Regions from separate parts of the Pelotomaculum schinkii genome, predicted to be linked through region 2. Evidence: riboswitches for the same ligand, from Rfam matches in the RefSeq annotation. Region 2 holds a riboswitch; each other region holds the start of a gene.
What was found. Region 2 has a riboswitch for cobalamin ahead of Psch_RS11325 (FecCD family ABC transporter permease). Riboswitches for the same ligand answer to the same signal wherever they lie in the genome.
Positions count from the first base shown of each region.

Region 1: another riboswitch for cobalamin. It lies ahead of cobU (bifunctional adenosylcobinamide kinase/adenosylcobinamide-phosphate guanylyltransferase); the one in region 2 lies ahead of Psch_RS11325 (FecCD family ABC transporter permease).
Region 3: another riboswitch for cobalamin. It lies ahead of Psch_RS06830 (cob(I)yrinic acid a,c-diamide adenosyltransferase); the one in region 2 lies ahead of Psch_RS11325 (FecCD family ABC transporter permease).

Region 1 is NZ_QFGA01000001.1:322,676-328,925, forward strand. Features, by position in the region: gene Psch_RS01635 (dipeptidase) at 1-145, shown strand, start outside; gene Psch_RS01640 (PHP domain-containing protein) at 179-1,015, shown strand; gene Psch_RS01645 (LL-diaminopimelate aminotransferase) at 1,031-2,197, shown strand; gene Psch_RS01650 (translation initiation factor 2) at 2,301-2,564, shown strand; gene Psch_RS01655 (DUF3842 family protein) at 2,733-3,143, shown strand; cobalamin riboswitch at 3,191-3,372, shown strand; gene cobU (bifunctional adenosylcobinamide kinase/adenosylcobinamide-phosphate guanylyltransferase) at 3,451-4,062, shown strand; gene Psch_RS01665 (cobyric acid synthase) at 4,065-5,621, shown strand; gene cbiB (adenosylcobinamide-phosphate synthase CbiB) at 5,628-6,250, shown strand, end outside.
Region 2 is NZ_QFGA01000002.1:71,938-78,187, reverse strand. Features, by position in the region: gene Psch_RS11340 (nucleotidyltransferase family protein) at 1-138, shown strand, start outside; gene Psch_RS11335 (DUF1847 domain-containing protein) at 174-800, opposite strand; gene adhE (bifunctional acetaldehyde-CoA/alcohol dehydrogenase) at 1,123-3,810, shown strand; cobalamin riboswitch at 3,949-4,132, shown strand; gene Psch_RS11325 (FecCD family ABC transporter permease) at 4,425-5,492, shown strand; gene Psch_RS11320 (ABC transporter ATP-binding protein) at 5,502-6,250, shown strand, end outside.
Region 3 is NZ_QFGA01000001.1:1,445,693-1,451,942, forward strand. Features, by position in the region: gene Psch_RS06825 (S-layer homology domain-containing protein) at 1-2,050, opposite strand, end outside; cobalamin riboswitch at 2,425-2,612, opposite strand; gene Psch_RS06830 (cob(I)yrinic acid a,c-diamide adenosyltransferase) at 2,751-3,290, opposite strand; cobalamin riboswitch at 3,407-3,590, opposite strand; gene Psch_RS06835 (DUF3793 family protein) at 3,629-4,411, opposite strand; partial or broken gene Psch_RS21095 (metal-dependent transcriptional regulator) at 4,674-5,009, shown strand; gene Psch_RS21100 (FeoA family protein) at 5,076-5,360, shown strand; gene Psch_RS06845 (FeoA family protein) at 5,363-5,608, shown strand; gene feoB (ferrous iron transport protein B) at 5,661-6,250, shown strand, end outside.

The DNA.
Region 1 (6,250 bases), on a different contig from region 2:
AGGTACCCCGGCGGTAGGACTGGAGGATTGTTCCTGCTGGCCTGCTTTAACCGCCGGCCTAATCGATAGAGGATACTGTGACGGAGATGTTAAAAAAATAATTGGTGACAATTTTTTAAGAGTAATCGGGCAGGTTTTAAAATAAATAATGTCGAAGTTTCAAAGGGCGGTGATGTTAATGGAGGTTGACCTGCATGTCCATACCAATTATTCAGACGGCACGGAGAGTCCGGATGAAGTCACAGCAAAAGCAAAAGCAATGGGCCTGGGCGCAATAGCCATTACAGACCATGACACGCTGGAAGGAATTGAGCCTGCTATAATAGCCGGGAGACAGCATAACCTTGAAATTATCCCTGGTATTGAGCTTGGCTCGCAGTATCAAGGTCAGGACGTTCATATATTAGGATACCTGGTCGATGCGCAAGACCGGGAGTTACTGGCAAGGCTTTCGTCAATCCGTAGTGACCGGGAGCTGCGCATGGAAAACATGGTGAAAAAACTGCAGGATTTAGGCTTTCCGATTAACCTGGACCGGGTCCGGGCTATCGCAGGCATTGGTTCGTTGGGCCGTCCCCACCTTGCCGCAGCCATGGTGGAAACAGGTAGGGTAAAGACTATGTCCGAGGCTTTTGAACTTTATATAGGGCACGGGCGACCGGCTTACGTACCCCGCGCCAGACTCACTCCGGCAGAGGCGATCCATCTGATCCGCGCTTGCGGAGGGGTTGCTGTCCTGGCTCACCCCGGCCTGCTCAGCGATCAAGCGCCGCTAGAAGAGTTGATAGATCAGCTGATAAAAGCAGGAATCGCCGGTCTGGAGGCCCATCATCCGGCGCACGACAGGGAGCTGGCCGGTTATTATGAGCGACTGGCCCTCAGAAAAGGCTTAATTGCCACGGGCGGTTCGGACTACCACGGTCCGGAGCGCTATGCCGAAAGCAGACTGGGTTTGGTTGCTGTGCCTTACGGAGTAATTGAGGCTTTAAAAGCAAAAAGAGCGTGCGCTTCTTAATTTCAGGAGGTAATTATGGACATAGCAAGGAGAATGCAAAGCCTGTCTTCAGGTGTTTTTAACGAGATGGAAATACGCAAAAAAACTGTTGAGGCCAGAGGCGTAGAGGTTATCAACCTTGGAGTGGGTAGTCCCGACCAACCCCCTGCGCCCCACATCGTTGAGGCTCTCCGCAAGGCAGTCAGCGACCCGAAAAATTATTCTTATTCTCTGGGTGGGACACCCCGCCTGCATAAGGCCTTATCTGGTTGGTATAAAAAACGTTTTCATGTAGACCTTGACCCTGACCGCGAGATCCTGGTGCTGATGGGTTCCCAGGATGGCCTCGCTCATTTGGCCATGGCTTATGTTAACCCGGGAGATCTGGCCCTGGTACCCGACCCTGGATACCCAATTTACAGCTTCAGCATTCAGATGGCAGAGGGAAACATTTATCCTCTTCCCCTCCTGGCAAAAAACCGGTTCCTGCCTGATCTTTCCCAAATTCCGGAGGAAATTGCCGCCAAGGCCAAAATGATGTGGCTTAATTACCCCAATAACCCGGTTGCCGTTTCAGCTGATTGGGAATTTTTTGGACAAGTGGTAGAGTTTGCGCGCAAATATGACATCCTCGTCTGCCATGACGTGGCCTACGCCGAACTGGCTTACGACGGGTTTAAACCGATGAGCTTTTTGGAAGTCCCCGGCGCAAAGGAAGTGGGGGTTGAGTTCTACTCACTTTCCAAGACCTACAATATGGCTGGCTGCAGGGTCGGCTTTGCCGTAGGCAATGAAAAGGCCATATCCAATCTGGCCCTGGTCAAATCCAACATTGATTACGGAGTGTTTTTTGCGGTCCAGGAAGCTGCTGTAGCAGCCCTGACCGGTCCACAGGAATGCGTCAAAGAGAATGCGCGTACCTATCAGAGGCGCCGCGATGTGCTTGTTGACGGACTGGCCAAGTTGGGTTGGCAGATTCCCAAGCCCAACGCGTCCATGTTTTTATGGGCGCCAATTCCACGCGGGTATACTTCCTCCAGCCATTTTGCCGCCGACCTGCTGGAAAGAGCCGGCATAATTGTTATTCCCGGTATCGCTTTCGGTGAGATGGGAGAGGGTTACGTCAGGATTGCCCTGGTCAAAGACGAAATCGTGCTGGCTGAGGCAGTACAGAGGATTGGTCAAAATTTTAATTTCCTTTAGCAATCACTTAGTGAGGGAACCTGCTCAAATGTCTATTAGCCTTCAAGCCGGCATATACTAGGATCGAAACACCTGGTGAGGAGATGCCGCCGTGGAAGAAAGGATGGATGTTGATTTCTTAAGGGATAGGGTCCTTGAGCTTGAGGAAAAAGTTGAACAGCTCAGGTTAAGCCGGAGAGTACTCATGAACTTGATTGAAAAAATTGAAAAGGATAAAGCTGGATTTTTATCCCGCCTGGAAAGGGAAAATCGTAAACTTCAACATAACAATTATCGCTATGCCCAACGGTTATTACATAAAAACAGGCAGATAGTGGAGTTGGAGTCAAAACTTCAGGATGGCGCCTCTCAAAATTTTCGCAAATAAATAATCTATCCACAGATATATACACAGGATGGCAATAATTGTTAGTATTAGCATAATACGCCTTGATTAAGGTTTAATCGACAAGCAATAGACCCGGGGGGGTCTTTTTTTTGGTCATATATGGTATAATGCTATATATTACAAATATTATGAATGGCGGCGGTTTTGGTGCGAATAGCCGTGATTGACGGGCAGGGCGGAGGTATAGGCAAACACCTTACTGAAAGACTGCGCCGGGAATTACCTGAAAATATTGAGTTTTTGGCCCTCGGAACCAATGCTCTGGCCACTTCCGTGATGTTGCGGGCAGGCGCCAACGAAGGAGCAACCGGCGAAAATGCCGTGCTCTACAATTCCTTACGGGTTGACATCATTGTCGGGCCAATCAGCATTCTTTTTCCAAATGCCATGCTGGGTGAGTTGACTCCCAAAATGGCGGAAGCCATTGCTTCCAGTCCCGCCCGCAAGGTGCTCCTGCCGCTTAGCCGCTCCGGCATTGATATTGTCGGCTTAAAGGCTGAGCCGTTACCGCACCTGATCGAAGAATTGGTTAAAAAGGTAAAGGATATTATTACATGATAAATAGTTCTTGCTCTGCAGGATAATGGTAGATGATGTGGAATATGAAAAATTAAATTGCCGCAGTCGCCCTTTTGGGTGTAATTGGGGAATCAGGTGCGATACCTGAGCGGTCCCGCCACTGTAACCGGTTACGCGCACAGCGCTTTAATGCCCGGCCAGGCTTATTAAAGGGGAGTAAATGCGGGTAAACGGAAGCCAGGATACCTGCCTGCGGGTAACGACCGAACTTCCTTCGAGGTAAAGGGGACGGCGGGTAAAATTGCTTTACACAAACCCCGTTCCTTTAAGGAGGCGGGGTTTTACTATGGTAAGCCCATTTAAAGTATTGATCGGCTGGTGGATTATGAAAGGTAAACTTATCCTGGTATTGGGAGGAGCCCGCAGCGGTAAAAGCGAGCTGGCTGAGAACATAGCTTCACGGCTTGGGGGGGCTGTTAAATATATTGCCACTGCCACAATACAAGACCCGGAAATGGCTGAAAGGGTCAAACTGCACCAGGGACGAAGGCCTGCGTCCTGGCTCACGTTCGAAGAACCGACAAATATCCTTGGGGTTTTAAAAGATGGAAAGCAGGGCGATGTGTTTCTTCTGGACTGCGCCACCCTTTGGCTTACCAATCTTCTTTTGGCAGAAAACCTGCCACGCTGCGGAGCTGCGACTGCTGAAAAGCAGGAATATATCCTTGGGCAGGCTCAAGCCGCAGCCGAAACGATTCACCAGGGCCACCACCTGATTATCGTTTCAAGCGAAGTCGGGTTGGGCCTGGTTCCGGACTATCCCTTAAGCAGGACGTTCCGGGATCTGGCAGGAAAGGTCAATCAGCTTCTGGCCTCAAAGGCGGACCAGGTCTACTTAACAATAGCCGGGCTTCCTCTGGAGATAAAGTCGCTGGCAGAGCAAAAATGGAGTGATTGATTATGTCGGCCAAAACGATCATGATTCAGGGAACAGCTTCACACGTAGGCAAGAGCGTTCTGGTTGCTGCGCTTTGCCGCATTTTTAAACAGGACGGTTACCGTGTCGCCCCTTTTAAGTCACAGAACATGGCCCTGAATTCCTTTGTCACCAGAGACGGCGGTGAAATGGGGCGGGCTCAGGTGGTGCAGGCCGAAGCTGCGGGTCTGGAGCCTTCTGTTGACATGAACCCGATTCTGCTCAAACCTACCGGACACGCATCGTCCCAGGTGGTGGTCCTGGGCAAGCCGGTGGGCAACCTGTCCGCCATGGGTTACCATACGGATTACGCGCCTAAAGCCCTGGCAATAATCGAAGGAGCTCTGAACCGGCTGCTTGCGGCAAATGACATGGTGGTGATCGAAGGCGCCGGAAGCCCGGCTGAAGTCAATCTTCAGGAGCACGAAATTGTCAACATGCGTATCGCCAGGATGGCGCAAGCCCCGGTTTTGCTCGTAGCCGATATTGATAAAGGGGGAGCCCTGGCCTCAGTAGTAGGCACCCTGGAACTGATAGCTCCCGACGACCGCGCGCGTGTACGCGGAATTATTATCAACAAATTCCGCGGTGATATCAGCCTCTTTCAACCCGCGGTGAAATTTTTGGAAGAGAAAACCGGTAAACCGGTAATCGGGGTGGTCCCTTATTTTCAGGGGTTCAGGGTCCAGGAGGAGGATACCATACCTGAGGATAGAAGCCGTGCCGAACTGGTCGAAGAACAGGGCTGGGTTGATATAGCGGTTGTTAATCTACCGCACATCTCCAATTTCACGGACTTTGACCCGCTGGAGGACGAGCCTGACGTCAGGCTCCGGTACGTAAGCAAGGGAAGCAACCTGGATGAACCGGATTTAATCATCCTGCCGGGCAGCAAGAATACCATCGGCGACCTGGCATTCCTGAACCGTTCCGGATTAGCGGCGCAGATCGTTGAGTTTTACCGTAGGGGAACCCCTGTCATCGGCATCTGCGGGGGGTTTCAGATGCTGGGCAGGGAACTAAATGACCCTCTGCATACCGAGTCTGAAATTCCACGCCTAGACGGGCTTGGGCTCCTGGACACTTCAACTACTTTTGCTCCGGAAAAAATCACCACCCAGGTGGAGGCTGAAGTTGCCGGTTCCGGGCTTTTTCTTTGCGAAACCTCAGACAACAGGATTAACGGTTACGAGATCCATATGGGCAGAACCGAACTGGCTCCGGACGTGAGGCCCGCCTTTACCATACTGGTACGCTCAGGAGAAAAGGTTTTCTTTCCAGACGGAGCCGTAAGCCCGGACGGCCTTGTTTTCGGCACTTATATCCACGGTATCTTTGACAGTGATTCCTTCCGCAGGCGCCTGATTAACACTCTGCGCAGGAGAAAAGGGCTTGAACCCCTGCAGGCCTCCGATACCCTTTTGGTCCACGAACAGAGGGAGAGAGATTTTGACAAGCTGGCAGCTGTTGTCCGGAGCAGTCTGGCTATGGAAAAGATCTATGGCCTGCTTGGCATGGAGGGACCTATCTGCCATGGGTAAATTGAAATGCCTATAAACGCCGGACTTTTTATATTTGCCGCCTACCTGTTGGACCTGGTTTTGGGAGACCCGCATGGTTGGCCCCACCCGGTGGTTTTAATCGGCAAGGTCATCTCCAGCCTGGAAGCTGGGGTGCGGCGTTTTTTCAGGAGTCCCACGGCTCTGCTGGTATGCGGCGCTCTGGTGGCGGTCATAGTTGCCGGGGGCAGCTGGCTGGTAACCGCCTGCCTGGTCAGGTGGTCCTATGCAATAAACTACTGGTTTGGCTCTGTCCTTACCGTTTGGATTATTTACACCACAATCGCAGCCAAAAGTCTGGCCGCGGCAGCCTGTGATGTTTACAACTCTTTACAAAAGGGCAATTTGGCCGAAGCCCGCCGCAAGGTGGGATGGATTGTCGGACGGGACACAGAGCAAATGGATGCCGCTGACGTCACCAGGGCCACGGTTGAAACCGTCGCCGAGAATATTGTTGACGGAATTGTTTCACCCGTTTTTTATGCCCTGCTGGGCGGCGCTCCACTGGCTATGGCTTACCGGGCGATCAATACCCTGGACTCGATGCTGGGCTATAAAAACGAACGTTATATAAATTTTGGCAAAGCCTCCGCCCGCCTTGACGATATAGC
Region 2 (6,250 bases):
TGGGTGTTCCGGGGTGTTAAGTGTTTGCTGTTCAAGCGCAAGCATACTTTTCAAATGATAAATAATGTTCACTTGATTTCCGAGAAAGATGTAGCAAGAATACTAAATTTACATAAAAAAGCCGGAATTTTGAAATAAGGAGAAACCTAGTTATCTAATGAATGTTAAACTGTTTATTTGTCCACCTGCAGCTTGCCGCTGAAGTAATGGGAGGCGTAAATGGACGCCAGCGGGTTGTGGCCTGTAACCCGGTCTTTGGCCGCCAGGACTGTTATTGGCGCGTCGGAATGCTTGATAAACAGGGTATCGTGTCCGACACACAAGCCTAATAGGATATTCAAATCTGGTTTTTCAACATTTAAGAGCTTGGCCTGGGCGATGGGGTTGCACATGGCTTCGAACTGGCCGGGGCGGACCTTCTCTTCATCCCGTATGCCCAGCTCTTCCTTGGCTTTTGCCCCGGTTTTACACATGACAGACAGCACGGTGAAACCATTGTTCTCCAGTATCCTGGTAACCTCCAGGGCTTCCCGGCGGAGCCCTACGCAGAAAGCCAGGCCAAGCCTGGTAAAACCAGCCATATTTGAGAACTCCATGATTTCACGCAGTCTGGGCCATATCCCGTAGCCGGTTGCCTCGACTTTGGCCGCAAGGTAGGCCAGGCGCCCGTCTGTTCCCTGGTAGGCCTGCCCGGCCTCTTCGTATACTGCCCCATAGGACTGCATCGGGCAGTCCTGAGGCAAGTTCCCCGGCTTCCCCTCTCTACAGGTATACCTTCCACATTTTGCGCAGCTCAGCAAGACAAGGTCCCCCTTCCTTATAAAGAATATCTCGGGTTCCAGCTAAACCCATGCCCAAGAGTTGCAATACATAAAGCTATAGGTTCGCTTGCAAAAAGCACATATACGGGTTTGTGGACATGTTTCCTTTATTGTACAATGTCTTATCTTTTTTCACAATTGGTGAAAGCCCTCTAGGCGTTATACGGGCTTTCTTGTGCAGAATTAGCTTTACGGCTATTTTGCCGCCGGCGGCGGCTCTTGATCTTCCCGTTGCGGAATATTACTGCTCCTGGCGGAGATACTTCTTAATATATAGTTCTTTTAAAAGGAAGGGATGGGCATGACGGGGAGAAAAGGGGAAGACGATACTAAAGACAGGGAGATGATCGACGCCCTGATCGAAAAGGCGCAGGAAGCCTTGCGGCGGATGATGGAGTTGAGCCAGGAGGACGTGGACCGGATTGTGAAGGCCATGGCCCTGGCGGGTTTGGACCGGCATATGGAACTGGCCAAGCTGGCGCTGGAGGAGACCGGCCGGGGAGTATACGAGGACAAGATCACCAAGAACATCTTCGCGACGGAATACGTTTATCACGATATTAAAGCTCACCGGACTGTGGGCGTGATTCATGAGAATGAGGAAGAGGGCTATTATGAGATAGCCGAACCGGTAGGAGTGATTGCGGGCGTTACACCGGTAACCAACCCCACCTCTACCGTGCTGTTTAAGTCCCTGATTTCAATTAAAACCAGAAACCCGATTGTTTTCGGCTTTCATCCCGGGGCACAGAAAAGCAGCGTGGCTGCCGCGAAAACCGTGCTGGAGGCTGCAGTGGCCGCCGGGGCTCCGGTTGACTGCGTCAGCTGGATTGAACGCCCCTCGCTTAACGCCACCAGGATGCTGATGTCTCACCCGGGGGTGGCGTTGATCCTGGCCACGGGAGGAGCGGGAATGGTCCAGTCCGCTTACAGCAGCGGCAAGCCGGCCCTCGGAGTGGGGCCGGGCAACGTGCCCTGTTACATAGAAAAAACCGCCGACGTAAAAAGGGCCGTCACAGACCTGATCTTAAGTAAAACTTTTGACAACGGGATGATCTGCGCTTCTGAACAGGGGGTAATCGTCGACCGCGAGGTGGCGTCAGAGGTGAAAGGTCTCCTGGTTGAGAACGGCTGTTATTTTGTTTCTCCTGAGGAGGCGAAAAGCTTGGAAAGTTTGGCCACCTGTGGCGAAACCTGCTCGATGAGCCCGGAGGTGGTCGGCAAGAAGGCTGCGACAATTGCCGGAATGGCCGGTTTTAGCGTACCTGATGCAACTAAAATACTGGTTGTGCCGCTGGACGGGGTGGGGCCGGAGTACCCTCTGTCGCGGGAAAAGCTCAGCCCCATCCTGGCCTATTATATTGTAGATGGGGTCCGGCAGGGTATTGAACGCTGCCGGCAAATGGTGGAATTCGGCGGGATGGGCCATTCAGCCGTGATTCACTCGTCTGATGACGGTATCATTGAAGAATTTTCGAGCAGGATACCGGTGGGCAGGATTATTGTCAATTCACCTTCCTCGCATGGAGCCATAGGTGATATATACAATACCAACACACCCTCCCTGACACTGGGCTGTGGTTCCTACGGAAGAAACTCCACTACCGCCAACGTCAGCGCGGTTAACCTGATCAACATTAAAAGGGTGGCTCAAAGGCGGGTCAACATGCAGTGGTTTAAGGTGCCGGAGAGAATTTACTTTGAACGGGGCTCGGTTCAGTATCTCTCCAAAATGCCGGAAATCAGGCGGGCCTTTATCGTAACCGATCCGCCGCTGGTACAGCTCGGCTACCTCGACAAGATCAGGTACCACCTGGAAAAGAGAACAGAACGGCCCCAGGTGGAGGTGTTCAGCGAGGTTGAGCCCAACCCTTCGCTGGAACTGGTGCTGAAAGGCCGCGATATCATGAAGCGTTTCCAGCCCGACACGATCATTGCTCTGGGCGGGGGCTCCGCCATTGACGCGGCCAAGGGGATGTGGTTGTTTTATGAGCACCCGGAGGTTGAATTTGAATTTTTAAAGCTTAAGTTCCTCGACATACGCAAGCGGACCTATAAGTTCCCCAAATTAGGGCGTAAGGCCAGGCTGGTGGCGATACCTACGACCAGCGGCAGCGGCTCGGAAGTGACTGCCTTCGCCGTGATTACGGACCGGGGCAAAGATATCAAGTACCCCCTGACGGACTACGAATTAACGCCGGACGTGGCCATTGTCGACCCGGATTTCGTGGAATCGTTACCCAGCTCTCTGGCTGCCGACTCTGGTCTGGACGTTTTGTCTCACGCAATTGAGTCTTATGTGTCGGTGATGGCTTCAGAATTTAGCGATTCCCTGGCCTTAAAGGCCATCGACCTGGTTTTCCGCTACCTGCCGCGGTCCTGGCAGGAGGGCGAAAGTTTGGCCAGGGAAAACATGCACTATGCCTCAACCATAGCGGGCATGGCCTTTACCAACGCCTTTTTGGGCATCAACCACAGCCTGGCCCACAAGGTGGGGGGGGAATTTGATATCCCGCACGGCCGGGCGAATGCTATTTTGCTCCCGTATGTAATTGAGTACAATGCTGCGTTGCCCACGAAATTTGTTTCATTTCCGAAATACAGACACTTTGTTGCCACTGAAAAATACCGTCAGATAGCCGCCTACCTCGGCCTTCCCGCGGCAACTCCCGAAGAGGGTGTGCGCAGCCTGGTCAATGCGGTGCGGACCCTGAACAAAAGCCTGGGTGTCCCGGCGACATTCAGTGAACTGGGTGTTGACCGGCAGCAGTTTATGGCCAAGCTTCCACAGTTGGCCGAAAAAGCTTTCGAAGACCAGTGTACAACAAGCAATCCCCGCCTGCCTCTGATTGCCGAGCTTGAAGAGATTCTGCGCCAGTCCTATGACCCTGCGGTTTATAAGGAAAATGACGCCGTTTATGAAAACAGGCTGCAGTCGCCGGGCTTGTTATACGACCCGACGGAGCGCGAAAATAACCTGCTGCAGTAAGGCGCGTTGACTTTGCGCAGACCTATTGCATCCAAATATTTTAATTCTGCAGCCAGGAAGAAAATATCAAGGCAGGTTGCATCAGGCAGAATAAATAATATATGGACAAACATCGAAAACAATGTTAGTATAATTTCAACAAAATAAGTTGTTGCAGGTGTCCCCATTTTTACGGGGATGAAAAGGGAACCGGGTGCAAGTCCCGGACGGTCCGGCCACTGTAAGTGTGGAGCCGCTCCAAATACCACTGGGTCAAGGCCTGGGAAGGTGGAGCCGGCAGCGAAACACAAGTCAGTAGACCTGCCTGGGCAAAAGTCACGTGCCTCCTGCCTCGGAAAGGAAGGCGCATTAAAGGGATCTATGAGAAGGTTTTAAGCCTTTTTTGGACAGCCCGGCTTTTGCTATAAGCCGGGCTTTTCCATGTTATATCTCCTCCTTTTCGTATGGTTTCCCCGCGCAAGGGGCCGGCAGGCGCAGCCTGCCGGGATCACTTTTCAAACAATAGTCAATTTTTTAATAGATCATGATTCCTCGAGCTTTCTTAAATGAAACCTTGACTGCTCAATTAACCGGATATGTCATTATCAAGATATCAATGCGACGGGCAGGTCTCAATGCAGCAGGAGTTTGTACTGAAATTCAAAAAAAAAGAGCGCCAAAGGCTTTGGGTGATAGTTTTACTGGCCGTCCTGCTGGTGGCCGCCTGCCTTTATTTTACCGGTCAGGGCGTGGTCAAGATTCCGCCTGCGGAGATAGCGCGGATTATATTCACATCATTTAGCGCCGGCAGCGCCACATCCGGAGCGCTGGATGATGTACACCAGGCAGTACTCATGGATATCAGGCTGCCGCGGATCATTGTAGCCGTTCTGGTAGGGGCCGGCCTGGGCGCCGCCGGCGCCGTTTTTCAGGGGCTTCTGATGAACCCGCTGGCCGATCCTTATACCCTTGGTGTTTCTACCGGAGCTGCTTTTGGGGCCACGTTGGCCATCTTCTTCGGGATCTATCTGCCTGGTGACCTGGCAAGCCTTTCCATATCATTATTGGCTTTGGCCGGCGCACTGCTTGCTTTGGCTGTAGTGTACGGTCTGGCTTTGGCTGACGGGGTTTTGGCTGTGACCAACCTGATTCTCTCCGGTGTTATCGTCAGCGCCATTCTTTCTGCGGCCATCAGCTTTGTAAAGAGCCTGGCCGGGGAAGGAGTGGGCTCAATCGTTTTCTGGCTGATGGGAAGCTTTGCCTCGCGGAGCTGGCATCATGTTTACCTGTGCCTGCCCGCGGTCCTGGTTGGCATTGCTGTTTGCTGCTATTTTGCTGACGACCTCAACGTACTCAGCCTGGGCACAAAACAGGCCAGGCAGTTGGGCGTCAATGACGGCCAGGTGACCACGATCCTGCTCGTGGCCTCGTCAATGATGACGGCGGTCTGCGTTTCTGTCTCCGGAGTCATCGGCTTTGTGGGTCTGATTGTGCCCCACCTGATGCGCATGCTGGTGGGTTCCGACCACCGCATCCTGCTCCCGGCTTCGGCCTTGGGCGGAGCCCTGCTCCTTTGTGGCGCCGATACCATTGCCAGAAGCCTTCTGGCCACGGAGATCCCGGTAGGTGTCCTTACAGCCCTGCTGGGCGGACCTTTTTTCTGTTATATTTTCAAGCTTAAAGCCAAAAAGCAGATTTACTAGGAGGCAGCCATGAAAGCAACTGCCCTGCTCTACACCGACCGGGTAACAATGGATTACGGAATCCAAGCGGCACTGCAGGAAGTCAGTATGGAAATCAGGCATGGTGGTTTTTACGGGCTCCTCGGGCCCAACGGCAGCGGCAAAACGACTTTAATCAGTGTGCTCAGCGGCGCCATGAAACCTACCTCCGGCCGCGTTCTCTGGCAGGACCGGGACCTGAGCGGCTATAGCCGCAGGGAAATTGCCCGGAGTTTTGCGGTAGTGCCACAGGATTATTATATAAATTTCCCCTTTTCCGTAACGGAAATCGTCATGATGGGACGCAAGCCGCACCTGAACCGCTTTGCCAGGTCTACCGGCGCCGACCTGGAGGTAGTGTACCGGTGTATGGAGGTATGCGGGATTATGGAACATGCTGAAAAGCCCATCACCAACTTGAGCGGCGGTGAACGACAGCGGGTGATTCTGGCGCGAGCGCTGGCCCAGACGCCGGAAGTGCTTTTTCTCGACGAAGCCACTTCCAATTTGGATATTTGCCACAAGATCGAGTTGATGAGCCTGGTGAAAAGAATGAATGTAGAGCAAGGCTTGACTGTAATTGCCGCGATGCACGACCTGAGCCTTGCCGGTATATTTTGTGATGAACTGGTCTACCTGGAAAGGGGCAAGGTGGTCTGCAGCGGTCCGGCAGAGCAGGTTTTTAACGAAGAAGTTATAAGCAAGGTTTTCAAAATCAAGGTGCAAATACAGAAAAACAC
Region 3 (6,250 bases), on a different contig from region 2:
CCATTAACTTGCCATCAGCCGCTGTCTCCCGTAAATCTTCTGGTACTGGCAGCAGCACCGTGCATCCAGGAAATTGTTCAATTTTTTGCTGCGTGCCGTCCTCATTAACGGCCAGAACGTTTAGCTCATAAATATCGCCGGCCAGTCTAAATTTGACCCCAAAGGACTCCATTAGACTTTGCGCGTCCTTACTGCTTAATTTCTGCGCTGTCAGCTGCAGCTGTACTGTACTTGCAGACGTTAACTCAGGTACTTTGAGGCTGTCTGTGGATAAAACGAACTGCACTCCCTGGACGGTAACGGCCAGCGGTTTATCTGTGTTTATTATTTTGGTCAACTGGTCCTTTGACAGGGCCAGTGAAGTTTGAGTATCATCCGCCTGTAAGGCAACCAAGCCGGCAGCGTAGGCCTTTTGGATAGCGGTGTTTAAGACGGTATCGCTCACCGGGGCAGGCAGGTTGGTGGATTGGTCACCGGAACCCCCGGAAGAAGTCTGTTTTCCAAGCTCATCCCATTTGGGAGGCTGCTGATTCATGCTTTTGCTGTAATAAAAGATGATCTTGTCATTATTCTTAATATTGTATTTATCAGCGCCGACACTTGGGCTTGAACCGTTAACGACATACATCCAGCCGGCCATACCGCTGTTTGCCTGTCCACCGATTGAATTTACCAGATAGCCGTAAGACCATGAAGAAGTCTGGTAGGAAATGCCGGAGGCGTCCAGAGCACCCAAGGCCGTGAGACCCCATTTATTTGTCTCAGCCACGGCGACATCAGAAGGGCCGTATAAAAGCTCACCATTTACACCCACAACGGCCAGGCCCACGGTCTTTTCTGTCCCACTATTCCCACCCGAAGAATTTACGGTCAAATCAGCTGAAGCCGTAAGTCCACCGTAAACAGCATTCACTACGGTCTGCCCGGCTTTTAAAGCGGTGACCAGGCCGCTGCTGTCGACACCAGCAATGCTGCTGTCGGCGACAGACCACTGCGCGTACTGCGTTACATCAGCTGTCCCGTAAGTATTCTGCCAGACCGCTTCCAACTGCTTTGTATCGCCTACCTTCAGGGTCGCGCTGGAAGGGTCAAGATAAAACTGGGTATCCAATAAGTTATAAGCGCTAAGGGCCCAGATGGCATCCATGCCGTTCTTTGACGTGCCAAAGCTCCCGTCATCGTTAAGGGCGTTATTCATCATATAGTCAACGGGAGTTTTCCCCCCACTGCTTTCCCATGAGGCAGGATCCAGCCCCCTTACCTTTAAGGTCACAATCACTTCCGAGGTGTCTATAACCGGATCGTCCCAACCTCCAACATTGAAGCTTCCGTCAGCTTGTTGCTGATTCTTCATCCAGCTGCACCCGTCATTGATGGCGTTTTGTGTTTGACTGTCACTTTTGCCCGGGTCTAAATAATTCAGTGCACGCACTGCTTCAGCCGTGGTCATAAAGTCGGGATAAAAAATTCCGCCAAATGTACCGCCAAAACTTCCATAGTTCTGGTCACCGGCTGTTGTATTCTGTGACCCTAAAATACAGTCCTTAGCGTAGTCTATATTTATTTCACCAACAGAATCCACCCTGCCTAAAAGATCATAGGCCGGGATATCGCTGTACAGGTTGCTGTCAAAACCGGCGCTGCTCTGCCTGTTTTGCAAAATCTGCACTAATTGGTCAGCCAAATCATCTCGTCCCAACGCTTTTGCAGCCGCCAGATCCTGAGCCAGGAGCTTGGCGGAAGCTTTGGACGGGTCTGCGGCGTTTGTTATGTCCCCGGATATTGCGCTTATTACCGCATCTTTAAGATTCTCACCATTATATTCCCAGGTACTGACATCAACATCTGCCTGGGTTAACACAAAAAGGGCATAAGAACCCACTCCGGCGTCGGAGTTGTTTATCCCGTTTGTCGTGTAGTCGTTGTAGAGAAACTGCACGGCGCAATTTGCCGGCGAACCCGCCCCCCCTGCCGCATTAGCGCTGACCACGGGTATTAACAGCATTATGGTCATCAACACAGTAAGCCACAAGCTTGGCTTTTTAAACATTTTGTTACCCCTTGTATACAAATCTTCCAACCTCCCTTAAGTTTATTTTGTATCAAGCTGATCTGCCATGTGCCAGGGTCCATTCCAGTGTTTTCTTGGGTTCGATTTCGTCACCTATTAGTTTCACCTCCTAAACTTCCTGAATAATGTCAATATCCATGATAATGCTGCATCAAGGTGTGTAAAAGTATGGGTTTGAAGGCTCTATATGTAGTTGCTAATTATTTTAAAAAGGATACCTATTCATCACTGAACAGGTAAAACGAAAGAAGGAGATATCAACATGAAAAACCCGGCCTCATCCGTTAAGAGGCCGGGTTTTTCAAGGTACATACCTTAATAAACACAGCTAAAGCCCTGTCCTTTCCACGGAAGGCGGCGCTATTGACCAGGCAGGTCTCCTGACTTGTGGATCACAGCATGCCTCCCGCCTTCCCGGATTATAAATCCAGTGGCATTTTGGGAGTCGCTCCCCACTTACAGTGGCCAGACCGTCCGGGATTTTCACCCGGTTCCCTTTTCACCCCCGCTATGCGGAGGAACCTGGACAAATTTCTTAAATTATCCACATTTAAACACTAATCAATTATTATGTCAATACCAATTATTATCTGTCTTATTTGTTATTGTGCTTTTTCATATGCCTTTGAATTTATAAACCTGTTTCAAGAGCACTCTAAAGATTTATCGCCAAAGCGTGTTACCGTTCAATACCATCACGGGCAGGGACATCCTTGGTGTAATAATGCTTTATTTCCAGCATTTCCGTTACCAGGTCCGCAGCTTCAATAATTTCCTGCGGAGCATACCTGCCGGTAAATATTACTTCAACCTGATCAGGTTTGGAGTTGATAATTTCGAGCATTTCTTCAATTGTAATGAGGTTAAAGAAATGAGCGGTATTTATTTCATCGAATACGATTATATCGTATGCACCTGAATTCATTGCTTTTTTCGCTTTTTCAAGCCCTTCCCGGGCCATTTTAACGTCCTCTTCCAGAGGTGGATTTTGCACGTGAATAAATGTGTCCTTGCCGTATTGCTCAATAGTTATATAAGGCTTGCACATCTCCGCCGATTTTAACTCGGAGTACTTTTGACCTTTCATAAACTGGCCAATATACGTTTTTAACCCGCGGCCCATGGCACGGAAAGCCAGACCCAGGGCAGCCGTCGTTTTACCCTTGCTGTTGCCGGTATAAACCTGCACATATCCTTTTTCCAAACCAGTTAAAACCATATAAATACCCCCTTTAAATCAATTTGGAGCAAAATAAAAATCCCGGCTTTTCCAATAGAAAAACCGGGACTTTGATGTCAAAATTATGACAATCAAATCACGCGCCTTTCCCTGGAAAGCGCTTAATTTAAAAGACAGGTTTCCTGACTCATGGGTCATCGACGCTTCCGCCTTCCCGGACGACAAATATCCAGTGGCTAGTGGAAGTTACTACCCGACATACAGTGGCCGGACCGTCCAGGATTCTCACCTGGTTCCCCGTTCATATTTTGTTTAGCAATCAGTTGGTTTCATTAATATTTGCATTATACTTTATTTTCATTATTCTGTCTATAGTTTCAATTATAGGAATGCGGTATCAAGCTTTCTGATTCCGCGCAACCTTCGTTGCCGCTACAATATTCCCAATTCTTAGCATTCCCCACGACAGCCCTGGCAACACTGCTCCTTGCCGCGTCATAAACTCTGAAAAGAATCTCGGCGCGCCTGGGATTCTTATACACCTTCCAATCCCTGCTGGTGAGGCACTCTTTACCGTTATGCTTGATAAATCCTTCGACATCCTCCACGGGAATGCCCAGAAATATGCCTACCTCATGAGGGCATATCTCCTTAAACCTTTTCTTTAACATATGGAGCTTCTGCTCCAGGGTCACTGCTTCCCCATAACCCATTCTTCTTAAGAATTGCAGACTACGCTCGTTATTAACAAACAACTCTAGCATTGCGCTCTTGTAAAAGAGCACCAGCACATTCCCGTCCCCTTCTTTAAGCACGAGGTATTGCAGTTTGAGTTCTTCACATACCTCCCTGCCATACCGCTGCCATAAAAACATATGACCTTTAACTTTACTATTAAAGGCGATAAGAGAAGAAGGTTTTTTGCCCATTACCGTTGGGGCAGCTCCAAAGGCAATGAAAGCAGCTATATACTCTTTTCCTTCCATCCTGTTTAAGGCTTCTATAAACTGCAGCTTAAGCTCTTTGTCCAATAAAGACATCCCCCGTTGCAGCCTTTTTTCATCAAGAAGCCCTTTCCCGGCGGCGGTCATTCCTAGCTCACCAGGAGTTTCTTGCAAGGTTAATCCTGCAGCAACACGCTTGACACCTGTTTTCTTCATTCTTCCCTCCCGCTTCCTTATCCATTCGCCGTCGCCCCAACTTCCTTTTGTAGCAAGATCCACTTCCGCGTGTCCGACGCCGGCATTCTCAAAAATTATTCTTGACAAAGAGGCAAATAAAAGTTTATCTTTAGAATAGGATATTGATAATGATTATCATTATCCTTTATTTTTAATCTGAGAGTTAGGCTTGCTTAACCTTTCTCTGCCATTTATTCAAGGAGGTGTCGTCATGACCGGGACCTTTGCCATATCTTCGTCTATGCAGGACTACCTGGAAGCAATACTGAACCTGTCCGAAAAAGACGACGGTTTGGCCAGGATTACTGATATAGCCAACATGTTGAGCATCGCCAAAGCAAGTGTATCCCAGACTATCAGCAGCCTGAAAGACCTGGGGCTGGTAGCTCAGGAAAGATACGGACCGGTTGAATTAACCTGCGCAGGAAGAGAGTTGGCGATTAAAGTACGCCACCGGCACCGAACATTGAGAAGATTTCTCGTTGAAGTGCTGGGTGTCGATCCTAACATTGCCGAAAAGGACGCCTGCCTGATGGAACATGTGGTCAGCCAGCAAACCCTGGAAAAGTTTATGGAATTTCTGGAGACAACCGGTAAACCGGAAGGAGCCGCTGGCGCTGGCATCTCCTCCGGGGCGGGCGCCATGAAAAACCCGATAGGGGATGAAGGAAGGGAGGCAAAAATATTGAGATCGGTTAATACCAGGGCTCTCAGCGAGCTGCAAACCGGAGAAAAGGGTAAAGTGCTGCGCACTACGGCGAAAGGGCCTGTTCACCGCCGGATCCTGGAAATGGGTGTTACACCGGGGGCAGAAATCTTCGTGAAGGGCGTGGCCCCTCTAGGAGATCCTATTGAGGTATTGGTGAGAGGCTATCATCTGAGCCTCAGAAAAGAAGAAGCCGCTACTATCTTTGTGGAGGTGGTGTAGCCATGGGTGGCAGCGTTTTACCCCTTGGATTTCTCCAGGTAGGCAGGGACGCCGTCGTCAGGGAACTCGGCAGCGGCAGGAATTTAGCCCAGCGATTGTCGGAAATGGGTATTGTCCGCGGGACCAGGTTAAGCATTATCAAAAACGATATGGGCGGCCCGCTGATTATTTCTGTCGGGGATGGGCGCCTGGCTATCGGCCGGGGTATGGCTTTGAAGATTTTCGTAGAAGAAGCCAGTAAAGCATAATTTTTTTCAAAAAAGTGTTAGTCTCGACTAACTATCAGGAGGTGGTTTCCATATGGAAGCGGCGCAAGCCATAAAAAATGAAAAACAGATCGTGGTGGCCCTGGCTGGCAACCCCAACTCCGGCAAGACCACAATCTTCAACAGCTTGACAGGAGCGCATCAGCATGTGGGCAACTGGCCCGGCGTAACGGTTGAAAAAAAGGAAGGACAACTTGTTTCTGAAGGAAAGGTGATCCGGGTGGTGGACCTGCCCGGGACATACAGCCTTGGAGCTTACTCGGAAGACGAAGCGGTTGCCCGCGATTATATTCTATTTGAAAAACCTGACGTGGTCATCAATATCATTGACGCTACCAACCTCGAACGCAACCTTTATCTGACCACACAGCTTCTGGAGATGGGCTCCAATCTGGTAATCGCCCTGAACATGTCTGACGAACTGAAAGCAAAGCAGATAGACATTAATGCGGCCAGGTTCTCCGAGCTATTAGGCGTACCGGCGATCCGGACGGTAGGCACCCGCGGCCAGGGGACGAAAGAGCTGGTGGCACAGGCTTTACAAGCGGCCGGCAATAAAAACCCGCGAGTTGTTCAAATCAACTATGGTAAAGAAGTGGAAACTGAACTGGCCGCCCTGGAACA